4 regions of the Cronobacter malonaticus LMG 23826 genome follow, and region 1 is predicted to be linked to each of the others. Evidence: predicted binding sites of a transcription regulator. Region 1 holds the regulator's gene; each other region holds the start of a gene.
The links. The regulator CRP, encoded in region 1, controls carbon source genes, mostly activating them, when cyclic AMP is high. The targets are predictions, from matches to a motif close to ATGTGANNNNNNTCACAT.

Region 1 (4,966 bases):
TGGACGGCGTGGCGCATAAACGCGAGCAGTTCGTACAGCATCTGGCGCAGATTGGCGAGCAGTATGGCTTATTCAGCGATATTCGCGGTATGGGCCTGCTGATCGGTGCTGAGCTGACGCCCGCCTTTCACGGACGCGCGCGCGATCTCCTCTACGCCGCGGCGGCGGAAGGTGTGATGGTGCTGAACGCCGGGCCGGACGTGCTGCGTCTTGCGCCATCGTTGCTGGTGGAGAGCGCGGATATCGACGAAGGCATGGCCCGCTTCGCACGCGCAGTCGCGCGCGTGGTCAACGGTTAATCATTGTGGCTGGCTCAGGCGTCGTCTGAGCCAGATCCCGTGATGCGGGCGCTGACGCCACGCCACGGAAGAGATGGTATGCATGGTGCGCAGGTGATCGAGAATGCGCAGCAGATGATGTTCCATTACGCCCGGCGCTCCGTCCGGCAATACCTCTTCACCCTCCAGTACCGCCTCGTTTTGCGTATCGCCCGGCGCGTCATGCTCCAGCCGCTGCTGGCAGCGCTGTAGCGCAATCTCACAGGCCTGTAAGTAACGCGCTGCGGTTTCTGGCGTCAGCGTGGTTTGCTCGCGCGCCATCGTCGTTATCGCGTTAATGTGCTCGACAATAAACTGGCTGTGCGTCACCCACAGGCGCATATCCTCCAGATAACGGCTATTAAAGCCTGGCTCCTGCATGGCCTGGTTGAGCGAGTTATAGAGCGCGTTGTGCGCCTGGTTGACCTGCATACGCTGCCAGGCGAGCGGGCCGGGCTGCGGGTCGTCGCTCAGGATCAGGCGCAGCGCCTCCTGGTCAGCCTCCAGCGCGTCATGCGCGTTCTGGCGCAGCAGGCCGCTTTGCCACTGGGGCCAGAGCCAGACCATACCGCCAAACGCGATAAGACAGCCGGACAGCGTGTCTATCAGGCGCGCCACGATGTACTGCTCGCCGTTGAGCGTCAGGATTTGCAGCGAATAGACCGCCGTGACGGTAAAGCCAATCATCGCCCAGCCGTAGTGCCGCCGGATTATCAGATAACTGATTAACGTCACCAGCAGCATGCCGAGCAGGGTATAGCCCTGCGGCACTTTCAGGTGCAGCGTGATGCCCGCGATAATCAGCCCCGCCAGCGTGCCGCCCGCCCGGTGCAGGATACGCACGCGGGTCGCGCCATAGCCGTTTTGCGTAACGAACAGCACCGTCATCAGGATCCAGTACGGCTTCGGAAGCTGGAACGCGCTCCCTAACAACCCCGCCGCCGCCAGCATCACGCCCAGACGCGCGGCGGTGCGCAGCGCGGCGGATTTCAGCGACAAATAGCTTTTCAGCGCCCGCAGCAGCGGCAGGCGTCGCTGGCCGCTGTCCATCAGATCACGGGCGTATAGCGGGCGCTGGGTGCGCAGCACGCGTGCAATACGGCTGAAATGGTATTCGCAGAACTGGCCAACCGGGTTATCCGGGTGCTGGCGGGCGATTTTCGCCAGCGCCTCGACCTGCTTATCCATCGAGAAACGATGCGAATAGCGGTGGTAAAGAATATCGTCAGAAAGCGTGCGCAGCCGCGTGGCGACGGTCTGCGCCGTCCAGCGCAACACTGCTTCGGCATGGCTGCGCTCCACCAGTTTTTGCACTTCGCCGGGCTGATGCAGCGATACCGAGATATGCTCCTGGAGATCCAGCGCCACCTGGAACGTGCGTAGCAGGCGCTTGTAACCGTTTTGTTTAGTGGCGGAGAGCATCTGCAACTGCTGATAGCACTGGCTTATCTGATCCACCACTTTTTGCTGATGCACCAGCAGCGGCGGCAGCGCCTGTTCCGGCTCGGTGTGGCGCGTCAGCAGGCTATATTTGGCCTCGCAGTAGTCGGCGAGGCTTTTATAAATCAGGCTTAACGATTCACGTAGCGGCTGTTCGCGCCACAGCCAGAACCAGAAACCGTTAAACGCGCCATACCAGAGCGTGCCAAAGACATAGAGCAGCATGGGCTCCCAGATGGGCATATTGCCGGCGAGGCTTAATGTAAAGATGGCCGCGATGAGCGAGGCGGGCAGCAGACGCGCATGCAGCGGGCTGATTTCCGCCGTCACGCCGAGCAGTAGCGCCAGCATCAGCAAAATGAGCGGCAGCGGCACAGACTGCAACAGCAGAAGTTGCACCGCCAGGCTGCTCAGCGCAAACAGCGAGGCGCCGATGATCAAGCGTTTAAAAAAGCGTTTGTGCGGGGTATCGAGACCGGCAATGTTGCAGCAGGCGGGAACGAGTGAAAACAGTAACCCTTGTTGAAGATGGCCCAGCATCAACCCGACCGCCACCGGCAGGCTTAAGATCAGCGTTTGCCGTAAAGCGTAATTAATTTCAGGGTGATAGATAAGACGACGCCACATAGGGGAGAAGTATAGATACAAAAACGGCGTGTTACCGAAGCGACACGCCGTTTTTTGATTTTTTAGCGGGTTCCGTAAACCACGATGGTTTTGCCGTGGGCGGAGATCAGGTTCTGATCTTCGAGCATTTTCAGAATGCGGCCAACGGTTTCGCGAGAGCAGCCGACGATCTGGCCGATTTCCTGGCGCGTGATTTTGATCTGCATCCCGTCAGGGTGGGTCATCGCGTCCGGCTGTTTCGCCAGGTTCAGCAGGGTCTGCGCGATGCGGCCGGTCACGTCGAGGAAGGCGAGGTTGCCCACTTTCTCAGACGTGACCTGCAGGCGGCGAGCCATCTGCGAGGAGAGACGCATCAGAATATCCGGGTTAACCTGGATCAGCTGACGGAATTTTTTGTAAGAGATTTCAGCTACTTCACAGGCAGTTTTAGCGCGAACCCAGGCGCTGCGTTCCTGACCTTCCTCGAACAAACCCAGTTCGCCGATGAAGTCTCCCTGATTCAGGTACGAGAGGATCATCTCCTTGCCCTCTTCATCTTTGATCAGCACTGCCACTGAGCCTTTAACGATGTAATACAGCGTCTCCGCTTTTTCACCCTGGTGAATCAGCGTGCTCTTAGATGGATACTTATGAATGTGGCAATGTGACAAGAACCATTCAAGAGTCGGGTCTGTTTGCGGTTTGCCAAGCACCATGCGCGGTTATCCTCTGTTTTAAACTGGCTCCAAAGACAGGGCGCGTAACCCCTGTCTGGCTTTGCAATCATCATCTTCCCGGGTCCAGGGAAGTTGGCTGTCCGTGGACATCGCAGCCGATAAATTGTCTTCTCCTCTGCACACATGCGTAACATCAATGTATCGCCGCTGCATCCAGACTGTTTTAGCATAGCTTTTCTCAGGTGTCTCCTGTTGTCTCGTTTCAGCTTGACGCAGGTCGCCCTTCCATTGCCTCTGACGTCGCGCGCGCGTAATCTGTCAGAAAAATGAATAGCCTGGAGTGATTAACATGCATGCACGAGTGAAATGGGTGGAAGGGTTAACCTTCCTGGGCGAGTCCGCCTCCGGGCATCAGATCCTGATGGACGGCAACTCTGGCGACAAAGCGCCGAGCCCGATGGAAATGGTGCTGATGGCCGCGGGCGGCTGCAGCGCGATTGATGTTGTCTCTATTCTGCAAAAAGGCCGTCACGACGTGACCGACTGCGAAGTGAAGCTGACGTCAGAGCGTCGCGAAGAAGCGCCGCGTCTGTTTACGCATATCAACCTGCACTTTGTCGTAACGGGTAAAGCCCTGAAAGATGCGGCAGTGTCGCGCGCGGTGGATCTGTCGGCAGAGAAGTATTGTTCGGTAGCGCTGATGCTCGGCAAAGGGGTCAACATCACTCATTCGTATGAAGTGATTGAAGCGTCATGAGATGACGGGCGGCCCGGCAGGCGCAGCGCCACCGGGCATCGCCGTTACGCTATCTGTTTGCCTTCCATCAGCCGCTGCACCAGCGGCAGCATAATAAGCTCCATCGCGAGCCCCATCTTTCCGCCCGGCACCACCAGCGTATTGATATGTGAAATAAACGAACCCTGTAGCATCGCCAGCAGCCACGGGTAGTCGATGTTATCCAGATTGCGGAAGTGAATAACCACGAAGCTTTCATCAAGCGACGGAATGCCTTTCGCGGCGAACGGGTTGGAGGTGTCCACCGTCGGCACGCGCTGGAAGTTAATGTGGGTACGTGAGAACTGCGGCGTGATGTAGTTGATGTAATCTTCCATTGAGCGCACCACGGAATCCATCACCGCCTCGCGGGAGTGGCCGCGCTCGCTGGTATCGCGGATGAGCTTCTGTATCCACTCCAGGTTGACGATAGGCACCACGCCTACGAGTAAATCGACATGCTTCGCCACGTCATGCTGCGGCGTCACCACGCCGCCGTGCAGCCCTTCGTAAAACAGCACGTCCGTCGGCTCCGGCAGCGGCTGCCACGGCGTAAACGTGCCGGGCACCTGGTTCCACGGCACCGCTTCGTCATAGGTGTGCAGATATTTACGCGACTGCCCTTTGCCGGTCAGGCCGTACTCCACAAAGGTTTGCTCCAGCAGGCCGAAATCGTTCGCCTCCGGGCCGAAATAGCTGATGTGGCGGCCAAGATCGCGCGCTTTGCGAATAGCCATGTCCATCTCCGGGCGCGTGTAGCGGTGAAAGCTGTCGCCTTCCACTTCGGCGGCACGGAGATTCAGCTGGGCGAAAATTTTACGAAACGCGAGGCTGGTGGTGGTGGTTCCCGCGCCGCTGGAGCCTGTGACGGCGATAACCGGATGTTTGGCAGACATAGCGAGACAACTCCCTGAAGCGGCGGGGCAAGGCTCCGCCTGGCAACGTTAACCGCGAAACTGCGAACGCGGCATGATATTGACCGTTTCGTGCAGCTCAGACCACACCAGAACGGCTTCGCCACTTTGCAACTGACGCCGCACGTCGGCGACCTTTTGCTCAAGCGAGCGTTCATGTTCACCATAATCAGTGCCTTCGCGCAAGACGAAGGCTTCAATCAGGCGCTCCAGGGTGTCGGGCGCGATCTCTTGCCA
Region 2 (4,966 bases), 300 kb from region 1:
CCACGACACCGGCTTTAGCAGATAATCGAACGCGCCGTTGCGGATCGCCTGGCTACAGGTGTCCATGTCGCTCGCGGCGGTAATAAAAATCACCGAACAGGCGCTGTTCTTCAGCGTCAGGCTCTCCGTCAGCGTAATGCCTTTGCCGTCCGGCAGATAATTGTCCAGCAGCACCAGATGCGGGCGCTTCTCGCGGATCTGCTGCTCGGCGTCGGCGAGCGTCGCCGCCATGCCCACCAGCCGCAAATGCGAGTGCTGCTTTACCATTTCGGCGTGCAGCGCCGCCAGCTGGTTTTCATCTTCCACAATCAGTACGTCGGTCATCTCAGGTGGCATAGTCAGGTTCTCCCTGCGGTTGGGCCGGACGAACGTCGGGCGCGTTAGGAATAAAAATTGAGAAAATCGTGCCCCGCGGCGTATTGGCGGACACTTCCAGCGTGCCGCCCGCGAGCTTCACATAGCTGGCGATAAGATGCAGGTCGATACCGTGATCGCCGCGGCGTTTGGTGGTAAAACCCGGTTCGAAGATCCTGTCGCGAAGCGCGGGCGCGATCCCCACACCACGATCCGCCACTTCGATGATCAGCTCCCGCTCATTCAGGCGGATCAACACCTCGACCGGATCGTGCGGCCCTTCGGCGCGCTGGGTGGCTTCGATGGCGTTATCCAGCAGATTGCCGATAACCGAAATCAGCTCCGGCTCGCCAAGCCCGCGGAACGCGCGCGCCATCTCGCAGGCTGGATCGAACGTCAGCGTCACGCCTTTCTCGCGCGCTCTGGCGCATTTGCCGATAAGCAGCCCGCATAGCGTGGGGGAATGAAACCGCCGGGAGATAAAATCGAGCAGCTCCTGGGTGTGCTCGGTCTGAGCCTGAATATAGCTCAGCGCCTGGTCGTAGTGGCCCAGATGCAGCAGCCCGGCCAGCGTCGACATCCGGTTTAACTGCTCGTGACGCAGAATGCGCAGGTTATCCGCGTAGCGTTTTACCTGGCTTAGCTGCACGCTCAGGCTGTCGATATCCTTGCGATCGCGAAAGGTAACCACCCAGCCCTGCAGCTCACCTTCCAGCAGAATGCGCACCCGGCTTGCGATCACCGTCAGATGGTTAAATACGCAAATCTCATCATGCGTGTCGTTCTCCAGCATCACCTGCGGGGAGAAAAACGAGACGGGGTTAATCACCGCCTCCAGCGGCTGGCCGCGCAGCGAGCGCGACGACACGTTCAGCCCCAGCAGCCGCTTGGCGGCGCGGTTAATCACCGCGATGCGCGAATGTTCGTCGATGGCGATAACGCCTTCGTAGATGGATTCCATCAGCGCCTTTTGCTGGCGCACGAGAAGCCCGATCTCCCGCGGCTCCAGAAAAAACATCTGTTTTTTTATACTGCGGGTGAAAAACCATGAAAAGATAAACAGCGCCAGCAGTAGCAACAGCGCGCCAATCAGGATATTGACCACTTTGCCAAGCGTAATGGTATCGAGATAGCTGGTCAGATAGCCGACCGAGACAATGCCGATGACGCGACCCTGGTCGTCAAAAATCGGCGCTTTGCTGCGCAGCGACACCCCAAGCCCGCCCCGGCGAATGCTGGTAATGGTTTTTCCTTCTAACACATCCTGATTATCGCCGCCGATAAGCGGCGTGCCGATACGGTCATGAAAGACGGAATGAAACAGGTGCAGACCTTTCTCATCGCCAATAACCATAAAGCTGGCGTCGCTGTGGCGGGCCATACCCGTCATAAAGGAATTAATCGCCGGAATATTACGTTTTGTAACGGCTTCACGTAATGACGGAATGAGAGAAATCTCTTCCGCCTGTATTCTCGCGCGGCTGCTCATCTCCTGATAAAGCTGGCGGCTGACGTCGAGGTAATAATAAACGCCGAGCGCCGTAAACAATACGGAGAAGAATATAATGAGATGAATAAATAACTTTATGCGAAATGAAAATTTCATCGTTCACTGGCGCGCCGGAATGCAAACAATAGAGAACTGTACCATTTTTTCAGGCGCTTACCGGAACGGTGCCCGAAACTTGTGATCCCCTCCACAGGCAAGCCGCGCGGCGGTAACTGTTTACCCGAGTTACGTTTTTAGGCTGAAAAAGACGTCTGCTGAATAAACGCCATAAAAACCACGCGTGTAAATTACGTGTGGATCACAGTGCGCTAATTAAAACCATAAACACCATAGGTGCCATTAAATTACCGGCGCTGATTCGGCCTTCCTCACAAATTGTAAGGGTAACCTCTTTTACGCTTAACAGGAAATATAACTACGGAGCTTAATTAAATGAGCACAACCGATGATTCTTACGTCGTACCCCACAATCCGTCTGCTGCGAAGCCAATATCACTGAAAGAAAAGTGGTGGCATATCATGGATACCTGGAAAATCGGGATTATTCCATTGCCGCTGTTTCTGCTCTCTGGCGCGCTTATCGCGATTGACTGCCTCGGCGGCAAACTGCCGAGCGACATTGTGGTGATGGTCGCCACGCTTGCCTTCTTCGGCTTCGCCTGCGGCGAGTTCGGCAAGCGCTTGCCTGTGGTTGGCAAAATGGGCGCGGCGGCGATTTGCGCCACTTTCATCCCTTCCGCGCTGGTCTATTACGGCTGGCTGCCGGATGTGGTCGTGGAATCCACCACCAAATTCTATAAATCCACCAACATTCTCTATCTCTACATCTGCTGCATTATCGTCGGCAGCATCATGAGCATGAACCGCACCACGCTCATTCAGGGCTTTCTGCGTATTTTCTTCCCGATGCTGTGCGGCGAAGTCGTCGGCATGCTGGTGGGGATGGGCGTCGGTATCGCGCTGGGCATGGAGCCGTTCCAGATCTTTTTCTTCCTGATCCTGCCTATTATGGCGGGCGGCGTGGGCGAAGGGGCGATCCCGCTTTCCATCGGCTACGCGACGCTGCTGCATATGGATCAGGGCGTGGCGCTGGGCCGCGTGCTGCCTATCGTGATGCTCGGCAGCCTCACCGCGATTATTATCGCCGGTTGCCTTAACCAGCTTGGCAAACGCTATCCGCACCTGACCGGCGAAGGCGAGCTGATGCCGGATCGCGGCGACAAACCGCAGGCCCAGACGCTGACTACCGCGTTCAGCGGCAAGGCTGACGTCACCACCATTGCCTCGGGCGCGCTGCTGGCGGTGCTGCTCTATATGCTCGGCATGCTCGGCCATAAGCTGATTGGCCTGCCCGCGCCGGTTGGCATGCTGTTTATCGCGGTCTTTATCAAGCTGGTGCACGGCGTTTCTCCGCGCCTGCTGGAAGGCTCGCAGGTGGTTTATAAATTCTTCCAGACTTCCGTGACCTACCCGATCCTCTTCGCCGTCGGCGTGGCTATTACCCCATGGGAAGAGCTGATGCACGCCTTTACGCTCAACAACCTGCTGGTGATTGTCAGCACCGTGTCGGCGCTGGTGGCGACGGGCTTTTTCGTCGGCAAGAAAATCGGTATGCACCCGATTGATGTGGCCATCGTCTCCTGCTGTCAGAGCGGGCAGGGCGGCACCGGCGACGTCGCCATCCTCACCGCGGGCAACCGCATGACCTTAATGCCTTTCGCTCAGATAGCCACCCGCATCGGCGGCGCGATTAACGTCTCGCTCGCGCTGCTGGTACTGGGCAATTTCCTTGTTTAATCGTCAGGATACGTTGTTATGAAACTTGCGAGTTATCTCCATCAGGGCCGCCGCAGTTACGGCATTGTCACGGGTAACGGCGTGGTGGATCTCGGCGCCCGTCTCGGGGCGCACTACGCGGATCTCAAAACGCTGCTGGCGCGGGATGCGCTGGAACAGGCGCGCAGCCATGCGCAGGCGCCCGCCGATTTCGCAATTAGCGATGTGACATTTTTGCCGGTTATCGAACAGCCGGAGAAGATCCTCTGCGTGGGCATGAATTACGCCGAGAAACGTAAAGAGTTCGACCAGCACAACCCGGCACCGACGCTGTTTGTCCGCTTCCCGGATTCGCAGACCGGCCATAACGCGCCGGTGCTCAAACCGCGCCACTCCAGCGAGTTTGATTACGAAGGGGAGCTTGCGGTGATCATCGGGCGCGGCGGTGAGAACATCACCCGCGCGGCGGCGCTCTCGCACGTGGCGGGCTACAGCTGCTACATGGACGGTTCGGCGCGCGACTGGCAACACACCTGGTTTACGGCGGGCAAAAACTGGCGGCAGACCGGCGCGTTCGGCCCGTGGATGACTACCGCCGATGAGATCCCCGATCCGCACCAGCTTGCCATCCGCACCTGGCTTAATGGCCGCATGGTGCAGGACGACAACACCCGCAGCATGGTCCACGGCGTGGCGGAGCTTATCGAGTACATCAGCACCTTCACTCGCTTAAGCCCCGGCGATGTGATCATCACCGGATCGCCGGGTGGCGTTGGCAAAAAACGCACGCCTCCGCTGTTTATGAAGCCGGGCGACAAAATCGAGGTGGAGATCGAGCGGATCGGCCATCTGTGCAATGTGATCGCCGAAGCGCCCGTCGCGCAACCGGCACCCGCCCACTAAAGAGACCGGACGGACGTATGAGCAATCTGGAACTCATCACCGTGGCGCTTGCTCGCCAGCCGCAGGAGAAAGCCCGCGTCGCGGCGTTTCTCGCCAGCCATCAGTTAGGCATGGATGAAGACGTCACGCATGTCGTCATCGCCGTCGCGCAGGGCGAGATAGCAGGCTGCGCCGGGCTTGCGGGCAACGTGATTAAAGGCGTGGCGGTGGATGAGCGCTGGCGGGGCGAAAACCTCAGCGCGCGCCTGCTGGTGGAGGTGGAAAACCTGGCGATGAGCCTCGGCCATTTTCACCTGTTCCTCTGCACGCGTCCGTATAACCTGGAGCGCTTTCGGCGCTGCGGCTTCTGGCCGCTCGCGCAGTGCGACGACATCGCGGCGCTTCTTGAAAACACACCCTCCGGCATCCGCCGTTACTGCCAGC
Region 3 (4,966 bases), 1.9 Mb from region 1:
TTTCACCGCAGCCAGGTAGCCGAAGTAAGTCCACTGTACAGCTTCCTGAGCGTTAGTCGCCGGACCGGAGATATCGCAGCCATATTTCGCTGCCATCTCTTTGATCTGGCCGAGCGCGCGGTGCTGTTCAGCAATCTCTTCGCGCAGACGGATAGTCGCTTCCAGGTTTACGCCGTTTTCCAGATCCTGCTGCAGAGAGACAAACTGTGCGTATTTGTCTTTCATCAGGAAGTCGATACCGTACAGGGCAACGCGACGGTAGTCACCGATGATACGGCCACGACCGTAAGCATCCGGCAGACCGGTCAGTACGCCAGATTTACGGCAGTTCAGGATGTCTTTGGTGTAAACATCGAATACACCCTGGTTGTGGGTTTTACGGTATTCGGTGAAGATTTTTTTCAGTTGCGGATCCAGCTCGCGGTTATACGCTTTGCAGGAGTTTTCAACCATTTTGATGCCGCCAAACGGGATGATGGCGCGTTTCAACGGAGCTTCAGTCTGCAGGCCAACAATTTTCTCAAGAGACTTGTTGATATAACCTGCGTCATGCGAGGTGATGGTGGACGCTACGGAAGTGTCGAAGTCTACTGGCGCATGAGTGCGGTTCTCCAGTTTGACGCCTTCCATAACTTTGTCCCACAGGGTAGTGGTGGCTTCAGTTGCGCCAGCCAGGAAGGACTCGTCACCCTCGTATGGCGTGTAGTTTTTCTGGATAAAGTCGCGGACGTTGACTTCATTCTGCCAGTCGCCTTTCGCAAAACCTTCCCAGGCTGTGGCTAACTTTTCATTAAGCTCGGACATGTAACACCTACCTTCTTAAGTGGATTTTTTATTTACTGCCTGGAACAACTATCAGCGATGGTCGTCGCCACGCAGGTAAATGACCCAGTACGTCAATCCGACAAGCAACCCCCCACCGATAATATTACCAATCGTTACCGGTATCAGGTTATCGACGATGAAATTCATCACGGTCAGATGAGAAAATTGGTCTGGCGAAGCGTGGATCGCGCTCCAGAACTCCGGGCTGCCAAAGTGACGAATCACTATCCCCATCGGGATCATAAACATGTTGGCGATGCTGTGTTCGAATCCGCTGGCCACAAACATGCCGACCGGCAGAATCATAATAAAGGCCTTATCGATAAGGCTGCGTCCTGAGTAACTCATCCAGACGGCCAGACAGACCATCAGGTTGGCCAGGATGCCAAGGCAAACTGCCTCGATAAACGTATGTTCAACTTTATGCGACGCCGTTTGCAGGACGTTAAGCCCCCAACCGCCATTGGCGGTCATATACTCGCCAGAAAGCCACATCAGTAAAACAAAGAGCAGAGCGCCAATCAGGTTGCCGATATACACATTCACCCAGTTGCGCGTCAGCTGACCCCAGGTGATACGGCCGCTGGCTTTCGCGACCACAATCAGTACCGTTGAGGTAAAAAGATCGGCGCCGCAGATGACGCAAAGAATCAGACCGAGTGAGAAACAGATACCGCCAATCAGTTTGGTAATGCCAAAAGGCATTGCGGCAGCGCCGGTGGTGGCGGTGATATAGAAAACAAAAGCAATGGAAATGAATACGCCAGCCGTAATTGCCAGATAAAACGTTTTTAACGGATGTTTCGTGGCTTTATAAACGCCCGCTTCTTCAGCGACTTTCGCCATCGCAGCAGGGAGTAATGAGTCAAAAGGGTTGTCAGCTTTCACACTAACTCTCTCTTTATTTATTCGGCGAGTTGATACTAACAAAGCGTGATGGAGTAAAATTTGATATGGATCATATCTCGCCAGGTTTGCAGGACTGAAAGGCGTTTGGTTTTTACGCAATTTCAGATTAACTTTTTGATTATAAAGTAAAAAATAAATTTTAAAAATTATTAAAAGTGTTGAAAAAAAAGCGGTTTACCTCTCCCCACAAAGTGTTAATCAATATGAATTATTGGCTAAAAAAGGTAACAATCAAGCCTGGTGGATATATTTCATATTCACCAATTATTAACTCGATATTTACAATTAAATTTTCACCAGACAAATAAAAACGGGGCCGAAAACGCGCCCCGTCATATTTGCTAAACATAAGTGTGAAGCAGGTCAATTGATATGAGTTATATCAATTTCCTTGCCAAAACTTCGCTTTAGCGCGCTGAAGTTTTTCGTAGGCTGCCAGCAGCGACTGATGCGCCGGGAAGGCTTTAAGCTCGCCATCGACAGGCTGCAGACCATAGAAGGGCGCTTCGCCGCTGATGGCCGCGCTGGCCGCTTCCACCGCCTCTGCGCCATACATCCGGACAAAAGCATTCAGGTATTGCAGCGGCTCGCGCTCCTCTTCCTGCGCCAGCAGCAGAAGCGTCTGCAGGCAACGATAGTAGTTGGCGCGCCCGGCGCTGAATACCGAGGCGTTAAACTCCATGGTCCACTCGGTCCAGATCAGCGCCTGATCCAGATCGCCACCTGCCAGCGCCAGCATCGCTTTCAGCTCGCCGATGCGCAGGGTATACCAGCCGTTGTCTTTACCCGTTGCCAGGCCCAGCAGCTCGCGCACGCGGGTGAAGTCGTCATGGCCTTCTTCATCCAGCTGAGCGATCAGATTCAGATAATCTTCTTTTTCCCACTCGCTGCCCGGCAGCGCCAACAGCGTTTCGCGCAGATGGCTACCCATGTTGTTATTGGCGAGAAGCAGATCTTCTGCCGGATAGATATCGGACATGCCCGGCACAATGATACGGCAGGCGTAAACGCCCAGATGCTCGTAATCGGCGATGTAGACTTCTTTATCTTCAGCCTTAAAAATCGCCATCAGGGTAGCGAATTCTTCTTCTGTCGTACCGGCGAAGCTCCAGTCTACAAACGGGTAATCTGCGTCCTGCTTAAACATATCCCAGGAGATAAGACCGCTGGAGTCGATGAAGTGCGTCTCAAGGTTCGCATGCTCGGCCACTTCTTCATCGTCGAACGTCGGTGGCGTAAACACGTCGAGATCTTTCAGGCCGCGGCCCTGCAGCAATTCGGTGACGGTACGTTCCAGCGCCACGCCGAAATCAGGATGCGCGCCGAAAGACGCAAAGCAGGTACCGTTGGCCGGATTAAACAGCACGACGCAGATAACCGGATATTTTCCGCCAAGAGAGCCGTCGTAAGCGAAAATCGGGAAGCCTTCCGCTTCGAGCGTATTGATAGCCTCTACCACGCCCGGATAGCGCGCCAGAACCTCTTGCGGGATTTCCGGCAGGCTGATGCTCTCGGCAATAATGCGATTTTTGATATGGCGCTCAAAGACTTCAGACAGCCCCTGAACGCGGGCTTCGTTGCGGGTATTACCAGCAGACATGCCGTTGGACACATACAGGTTGCCCACAATGTTCATCGGAATATAGACGGTCTGCTCATCCGACTGGCGCGTAAACGGCAGGGCGCAGATGCCGCGCTCTTCATTACCGGATTGCAGGTCAACCAGCATACTGGCGGTCAGTTCGTTCTCCGGATCGTAAAACGCGCGCAGACGGGCATCAAGAATGCCTTCTGGCAGTTCATCACTCTGCGGGATCGGGAACCATTTTTCGTTCGGATAGTGCACGAACGGGCCGTTCGCGATCGTATCGCCCAGCCAGAAATCGGCGAAGAAATAGTTGGTGGACAGACGCTCAAAGTATTCGCCCAGCGCGGAGGCCAGCGCGGCTTTTTTGGTGGCACCTTTACCGTTGGTAAAGCACAGCGCGCACTCTTTGTCGCGAATATGCACAGACCAGACGTTCGGCACCGGGTTCAGCCAGGAGGCTTCTTCGATGTTAAAGCCCAGATCGGTGAGTTTCTGCTGGAAGCGAGCGATGGAGTCTTCCAGAGCGGCATCTTTGCCGGGGATGAAGGTTTGAGTCATGGGATCCACTTTTATCGTACGCAAAGCGCGCAATGATACGGATTTTAACCCTTCTGCGCCATCGTCCCGCCCGACGCGGCAAAAATAAATCTTGCGACTATGCTTAATGAAGATAACTCCCTGTTATGGCGTAAGAAAAATATGAAAGCTTTCGATTTGCAACGGATGGCGCTTGACAAATTTCCTCTTGAATTTCTGGGTGAAGTCGCGCTGCGCAGTCTTTACACCTTTATTCTGGTGTTTCTGTTTCTCAAAATCACCGGGCGGCGCGGCGTGCGTCAGATGTCGCTCTTTGAGGTGCTGATTATCCTGACGCTCGGCTCAGCGGCGGGTGACGTGGCGTTTTACGACGACGTGCCGCTGCTGCCGGTGCTGGTAGTTTTCGTCACGCTCGGTTTGCTCTACCGCCTGGTGATGTGGCTGATGTCCTGTAGCGAAAAGCTTGAGGATCTGCTGGAGGGCAAACCGCGCATCATTATTGAAGACGGTGAGCTGGCCTGGGAAAAACTCAACCGGGAGAACATGACGGAATTTGAGTTCTTTATGGAGCTGCGAACCAAAGGCGTGGAGCATCTGGGGCAGGTGCGACTCGCCATCCTTGAGGCTAACGGACAAATCAGCGTCTATTACTATCCCGACAAACTGGTGCGCCCGGGGCTGTCGATTCTGCCGGAGTATTGTAGCGAGCGTTTTGAACATATCCCCGAAACCGGTGATTACGCCTGTATCCGGTGTAGCGAAGTGGTGACGTTTAACGCAGGCGTCAAACCGTCCTGTCCGCGCTGCAAAAACCATATATGGGTGAAGGCAAGCACCGCGACCCGCGTCACCTGACAGCAAATTCCACCGCCAGCGGGCGCTGCGCTGGCGGATTGTGTTGTGTGATTTGGCGCACATTCCCCCCGGTGCCAGGATTAGCCGTTGCAGCCCTGTCAACGGAATGATAAAACCGATAGCCACAGGAAAAACTTATTGCTTTTAGCGTGGTGAGGGGAAATGGCTCAGGTCTACAATTTTAGTTCTGGCCCGGCGATGCTGCCGGCGGATGTGTTACGAGTGGCTCAGGAAGAGTTGCGTGACTGGCAG
Region 4 (4,966 bases), 1.8 Mb from region 1:
GCAACCGGCAATATTACCGTGAATGCCGATGAAGATTTCTATGTGAATAACCACGGCTCCGTAGAATCACGTGGGGGTGATATTACTGTCAATGCCGCCGACAATTTCTCCAACGACGGCACAATTAAAGCGACCGGTGCGATTAACCTCAATAGCAGTACATTCTCTAACAAAGGCAGTATCTCCACCGGCGATGAAATCGCAATTTACGCAGCAAAATCGTTCGTGAATGAAAACGGCGGCTATATTAACGGCCGCGACGGGCTGTCGATCGAGGCGGTGAATACGCTGGATAACGAGGGTTCGCTCTATTCTTACGATACGATCACGCTGCGTTCCCATAAAGTTACTAACCATAGCGGCGCTAAAATCTCCAGCGACGATAATGAGATCTTCACCGATCGCTTTGTGAATCATGGCCGCATCGAAGGGTATTACGATCTGCATGACTACTGATCGACACAAGACCGTTTAAAGTAAGGCCATAAAAAAACGGGTAGTCATCTGACTACCCGTTGTTATTTTAATGTGGAGAAGCGTTATTCGATGCCTTTGCTGCGCAGATAATCTTCGTAACCGCCGGAGAAATCCACCACGCGTTCTGGGGTAATTTCAATCACGCGGGTCGCGAGAGAGCTGACAAACTCACGGTCGTGGGAGACGAAAATCAGCGTACCCTGGTACATTTCCAGCGCGGCGTTCAGCGATTCGATCGATTCCATATCCAGGTGGTTGGTCGGTTCGTCCATCACCAGAATGTTCGGTTTTTGCATCATCAGCTTGCCGAACAGCATACGGCCCTTTTCACCACCAGAGAGCACTTTAGCGGGCTTTTTGATGTCATCCTGGCTGAACAGCAGACGTCCGAGAATGCTGCGTACCGCCTGCTCGTCGTCGCCTTCCTGCTTCCACTGGCTCATCCAGTCGAAAACGGTCAGATCGTTTTCGAACTCATACTCGTGATCCTGCGCGTAGTAGCCAATCTGCGCATTCTCGGACCATTTTACGGTGCCGTTATCCGGTTGCAGTTCGCCCACCAGCGTTTTCAGCATGGTGGATTTACCCACGCCGTTCGCGCCGAGGATCGCCAGCTTCTCGCCCACTTCCAGCAGCAGGCCGACGTTTTTAAACAGCGGGCCGTTATCGAAGCCTTTGGTCATCGCTTCCACTTCCAGCGCGTTGCGGAACAGCTTTTTATCCTGCTCGAAGCGGATAAACGGGTTCTGGCGGCTGGAGGCTTTCACCTCTTCCAGTTTGATTTTATCAATCTGGCGGGCGCGGGAGGTCGCCTGACGGGATTTCGAGGCGTTGGCGCTAAAGCGGCTCACGAACGATTGCAGGTCGGCGATCTGGGCCTTTTTCTTGGCGTTGTCCGCCAGCAGGCGTTCGCGCGCCTGGGTCGCGGCGGTCATGTATTCGTCGTAGTTGCCCGGATAAACGCGCAGCTCGCCGTAGTCGAGATCCGCCATATGGGTGCAGACCATGTTCAGGAAGTGACGGTCGTGCGAAATGATAATCATGGTGCTGTCGCGATCGTTCAGCGTCTGCTCCAGCCAGCGAATGGTGTCGATGTCCAGGTTGTTCGTCGGTTCGTCGAGCAGCAGGATATCCGGGTTGGAGAACAGCGCCTGCGCCAGCAGGACACGCAGCTTCCAGCCAGGGGCAACTTCGCTCATCGGGCCGTAGTGCTGCTCCAGCGGAATACCGACGCCCAGCAGCAGCTCGCCCGCGCGGGACTCCGCGCTGTAGCCGTCCATTTCGCCATATTTCACTTCGAGATCGGCCACCTTATAGCCGTCTTCTTCGCTCATCTCCGGCAGGCTGTAGATGCGATCGCGTTCCTGCTTCACTTCCCACAGCTCGCTGTGACCCATAATTACGGTGTCCAGCACGGTATATTGTTCAAACGCGAACTGATCCTGACGCAGCTTACCGATGCGTTCGTTCGGATCGAGCGAGACGTTGCCCGCGCTCGGCTGTAGATCGCCGCCGAGGATTTTCATGAAAGTGGACTTGCCGCTCCCGTTGGCGCCAATCAGACCGTAACGGTTGCCGCCGCCAAACTTGACGGAAATGTTTTCAAACAGCGGCTTACTGCCGAACTGCATGGTGACGTTGCTGGTAACTAACACGCGTAATTCCTGGGTAAGATGTGTGATAAACAACGCATTATGCCATAACTCCGAATTTATTTCCCCCGCCAATGGACTGACTACACTGACTCAGGAATGGGAAAAAAATGTGAATAAACACACAACTCAATTCCCTGCTACGGAGAATGCACATATAATGCGCTCCCTGTATTGTTTCGTTCACTCTAACGGCCGGTCTGGCAACGATATTTGCATAACATGAAGATGAAATTACGCACGCTTTTAGTGGCAGCCTTCGCAGTCGTCGGGTTTTGTAAATCCGCCTCTGCGGTGACTTATCCTCTGCCGACCGACGGTAGCCGTCTGGTGGGTGAAAACCAGGTGGTGACGATCCCGGAAGGCAACAGCCTGCCGCTGGAAGATTTCGCCGCACAGTATCAGATGGGGCTTTCCAACATGCTGGAAGCCAACCCGGGCGTTGACCCGTATCTGCCGAAAGGCGGCACCATCCTCAACATTCCTCAGCAGCTGATCCTGCCGGATACGCCGCATGAAGGGATTGTGATTAACAGCGCCGAAATGCGTCTGTATTACTACCCGAAAGGCACCAACACCGTTATCGTGCTGCCGATCGGTATCGGTCAGCTCGGTAAAGACACCCCGATCAACTGGGTGACCAAAGTGGAGCGCAAGCGCGCGAACCCGACCTGGACGCCAACCGCCAAGATGCATGCGGAATACGCGGCCGCGGGCGAACCGCTGCCGCCGGTGGTACCGGCTGGCCCGGATAACCCGATGGGCCTCTACGCGCTCTACATCGGCCGCTTGTACGCTATCCACGGTACCAACGCCAACTTCGGTATCGGCCTGCGCGTGAGCCACGGCTGCGTGCGTCTGCGTAACGAAGACATTAAATTCCTGTTTGAGAACGTGCCGGTCGGCACCCGCGTACAGTTTGTCAACGAGCCGGTGAAAGCGACTACCGAGCCGGATGGCAGCCGTTACATCGAGGTACATAACCCGCTCTCTACCAGCGAAGATCAGATCAACAACAACGAACTGGTGCCGATTACGCTGACCAAGGCGGTAACCACCGTCACCAGTCAGAGCGATGTCGATCAGAACGTCGTTGAGCAGGCGGTACAGAACCGTTCCGGTATGCCGGTTCGTCTGAACTAATCTGCCGCAAGGCGATAAAAAAACCCCGCGCGCATCGCTGCCCGCGGGGTTTTTTATTGGCGGTGAATGCCCTAGCTGCGCGGTGCGGGGCCGAAAACGTCGTAATCCGGCAGGCGCACGTTCTGGTATGGCTCCCAGCCGCCGCCGAGCGCTTTGTAGAGCGCGACCAGATCGAGACTGCTCTGCACCCGCGCCTGCGCGCGCTGCTGCTCGGCCTGTGCCAGCTGGCGCTGGGCGTCGAGCACGTCGATAAACGTGGCGATGCCTTTACGGTAGCTGTCGCTCGCCAGATCGAACGAGGTTTGCAGCGCGTCCAGGGTTTTCTCAAGCCCCGCCTCGCGCTGCTGGTCGGTGCGATAACTCACCAGCGCATTTTCTACATCGCTCAACGCCGTCAGCACCGTCTGGCGATACTGCAACGCCGCCGCGCCCTGCTCCGCGCGGGCCAGTTTCACGCTGGAGACCAGCCGCCCGCCCTGGAAGATGGGAATCGAAACCTGCGGGCCAAAGCTGTAAAAATGGCTGCTCCAGTCGGTCAGATAATCGGTTTCGCTGTTACGCATCCCGAACTGGCCCGAGAGCGACAGGCTCGGGAAGAGCTGCGCCACGGATACGCCGATTTGCGCGGTCGCGGCGTGGAGCCGTGCTTCGGCTTCGCGCACGTCCGGGCGGCGGCGCGCGAGCGTTGAGGGAATGCCCACCGGCACGATTTCCGGCAGCTCCGGCAGCGGCTGTGCGGCCTGCAATTCGGCGTCGAGCGCGCCCGGCGGTTTGCCAAGCAGTACCGCCAGCCCGTTCATCGCCTGGCGCTCCTGCGCCTGATACTGCGGCAGCTGCGCCTGGAGCGTACCAAGCTGGGCGCGGGCGTTTTCCACATCCAGCTGCGGCGACAGCCCGCTTCGCTGGCGGCTTTCGGTCAGCTCCAGCGTCTGCTGCGCCGAGGCGATTTGCTGATTCATGGTGGCGAGAATGCTCTGCGCGCCGCGCAGTTGCAGCCAGGCACGCGCCACTTCAGCCTCCAGAGAAACCAGTGCGTCGTTGCGCTGCTCAATCGCCGCCTTCTGCTGCGCGTCTGCGGCTTCCACCTGACGGCGCACTTTGCCCCACAGGTCGATTTCCCACTGCGCGTCAAAGCTGCCCTGATAGAGGTTAATCGGCTGCGTCAGCGGCCCGAGCGCGGAGCTGATTTGCGGATCGACCGCATCAAGCTGGCCATAGACATCATGCGATTTTAGCTCGCCTTCCAGACCGAGCTGCTGGCGCGTGGCGCGCACATTGCCGTTGACCGCCGGAAAAAACGCGCCGCCCGCCTGGTTTATCTGTTCACGGGCACCCGCGATACGCAGTACGGTTTGCTGTAGCGATAAGTTACCGGCGATGGCGCGCTCGATCAGACTGTCGAGCTGCGGCGATTTAAACGTGCGCCACCAGCGCGGATCCGGCGCGGTACTACGCGCCTTCGATGCCACATCTGGCGCGTTCTGCCGGGCGGTTTCGCCGAAAGCACCCGGCGTGACGGGTTGCGGCCGTTGGTAATCGGGGCCAACCGCGCAGCCTGCCAGCAGCAGCGCCAGCGCCGTAAGTGTAAAGGGGAAGGTCACTCTCCCGGACATATTAATGTGCTCCTGCGGAGCCTTCGCTCTTAATGGGCGAAAGCAATAAACAAAACGGAATCAACAGGATCGCCACCACGC

Region 2: a site for CRP is predicted at 2,221-2,238, ahead of AFK66_RS02365 (2-hydroxycarboxylate transporter family protein). Genes of this name have one in related genera too.
Region 3: a site for CRP is predicted at 1,772-1,789, ahead of focA (formate transporter FocA). Genes of this name have one in related genera too.
Region 4: a site for CRP is predicted at 2,153-2,170, ahead of AFK66_RS12725 (ABC-F family ATPase). Genes of this name have one in related genera too.

The regions. Positions count from the first base shown of each region.
Region 1 covers NZ_CP013940.1:198,113-203,078, forward strand. The annotation lists gene argD (bifunctional acetylornithine/succinyldiaminopimelate transaminase) at 1-299, shown strand, start outside; gene AFK66_RS00860 (YccS/YhfK family putative transporter) at 300-2,384, opposite strand; gene crp (cAMP-activated global transcriptional regulator CRP) at 2,447-3,079, opposite strand; gene AFK66_RS00870 (OsmC family protein) at 3,390-3,797, shown strand; gene AFK66_RS00875 (phosphoribulokinase) at 3,842-4,711, opposite strand; gene AFK66_RS00880 (YheU family protein) at 4,760-4,966, opposite strand, start outside.
Region 2 covers NZ_CP013940.1:500,663-505,628, forward strand. The annotation lists gene AFK66_RS02355 (response regulator) at 1-336, opposite strand, end outside; gene AFK66_RS02360 (ATP-binding protein) at 326-1,960, opposite strand; gene AFK66_RS02365 (2-hydroxycarboxylate transporter family protein) at 2,297-3,661, shown strand; gene AFK66_RS02370 (fumarylacetoacetate hydrolase family protein) at 3,680-4,543, shown strand; gene citC ([citrate (pro-3S)-lyase] ligase) at 4,561-4,966, shown strand, end outside.
Region 3 covers NZ_CP013940.1:2,609,505-2,614,470, reverse strand. The annotation lists gene pflB (formate C-acetyltransferase) at 1-804, opposite strand, end outside; gene focA (formate transporter FocA) at 856-1,713, opposite strand; gene ycaO (30S ribosomal protein S12 methylthiotransferase accessory factor YcaO) at 2,117-3,880, opposite strand; gene AFK66_RS12340 (DUF421 domain-containing protein) at 4,022-4,714, shown strand; gene serC (3-phosphoserine/phosphohydroxythreonine transaminase) at 4,877-4,966, shown strand, end outside.
Region 4 covers NZ_CP013940.1:2,699,531-2,704,496, forward strand. The annotation lists gene AFK66_RS12720 (filamentous hemagglutinin N-terminal domain-containing protein) at 1-456, shown strand, start outside; gene AFK66_RS12725 (ABC-F family ATPase) at 540-2,132, opposite strand; gene ldtB (L,D-transpeptidase) at 2,352-3,272, shown strand; gene AFK66_RS12735 (efflux transporter outer membrane subunit) at 3,344-4,885, opposite strand; gene AFK66_RS12740 (DHA2 family efflux MFS transporter permease subunit) at 4,887-4,966, opposite strand, start outside.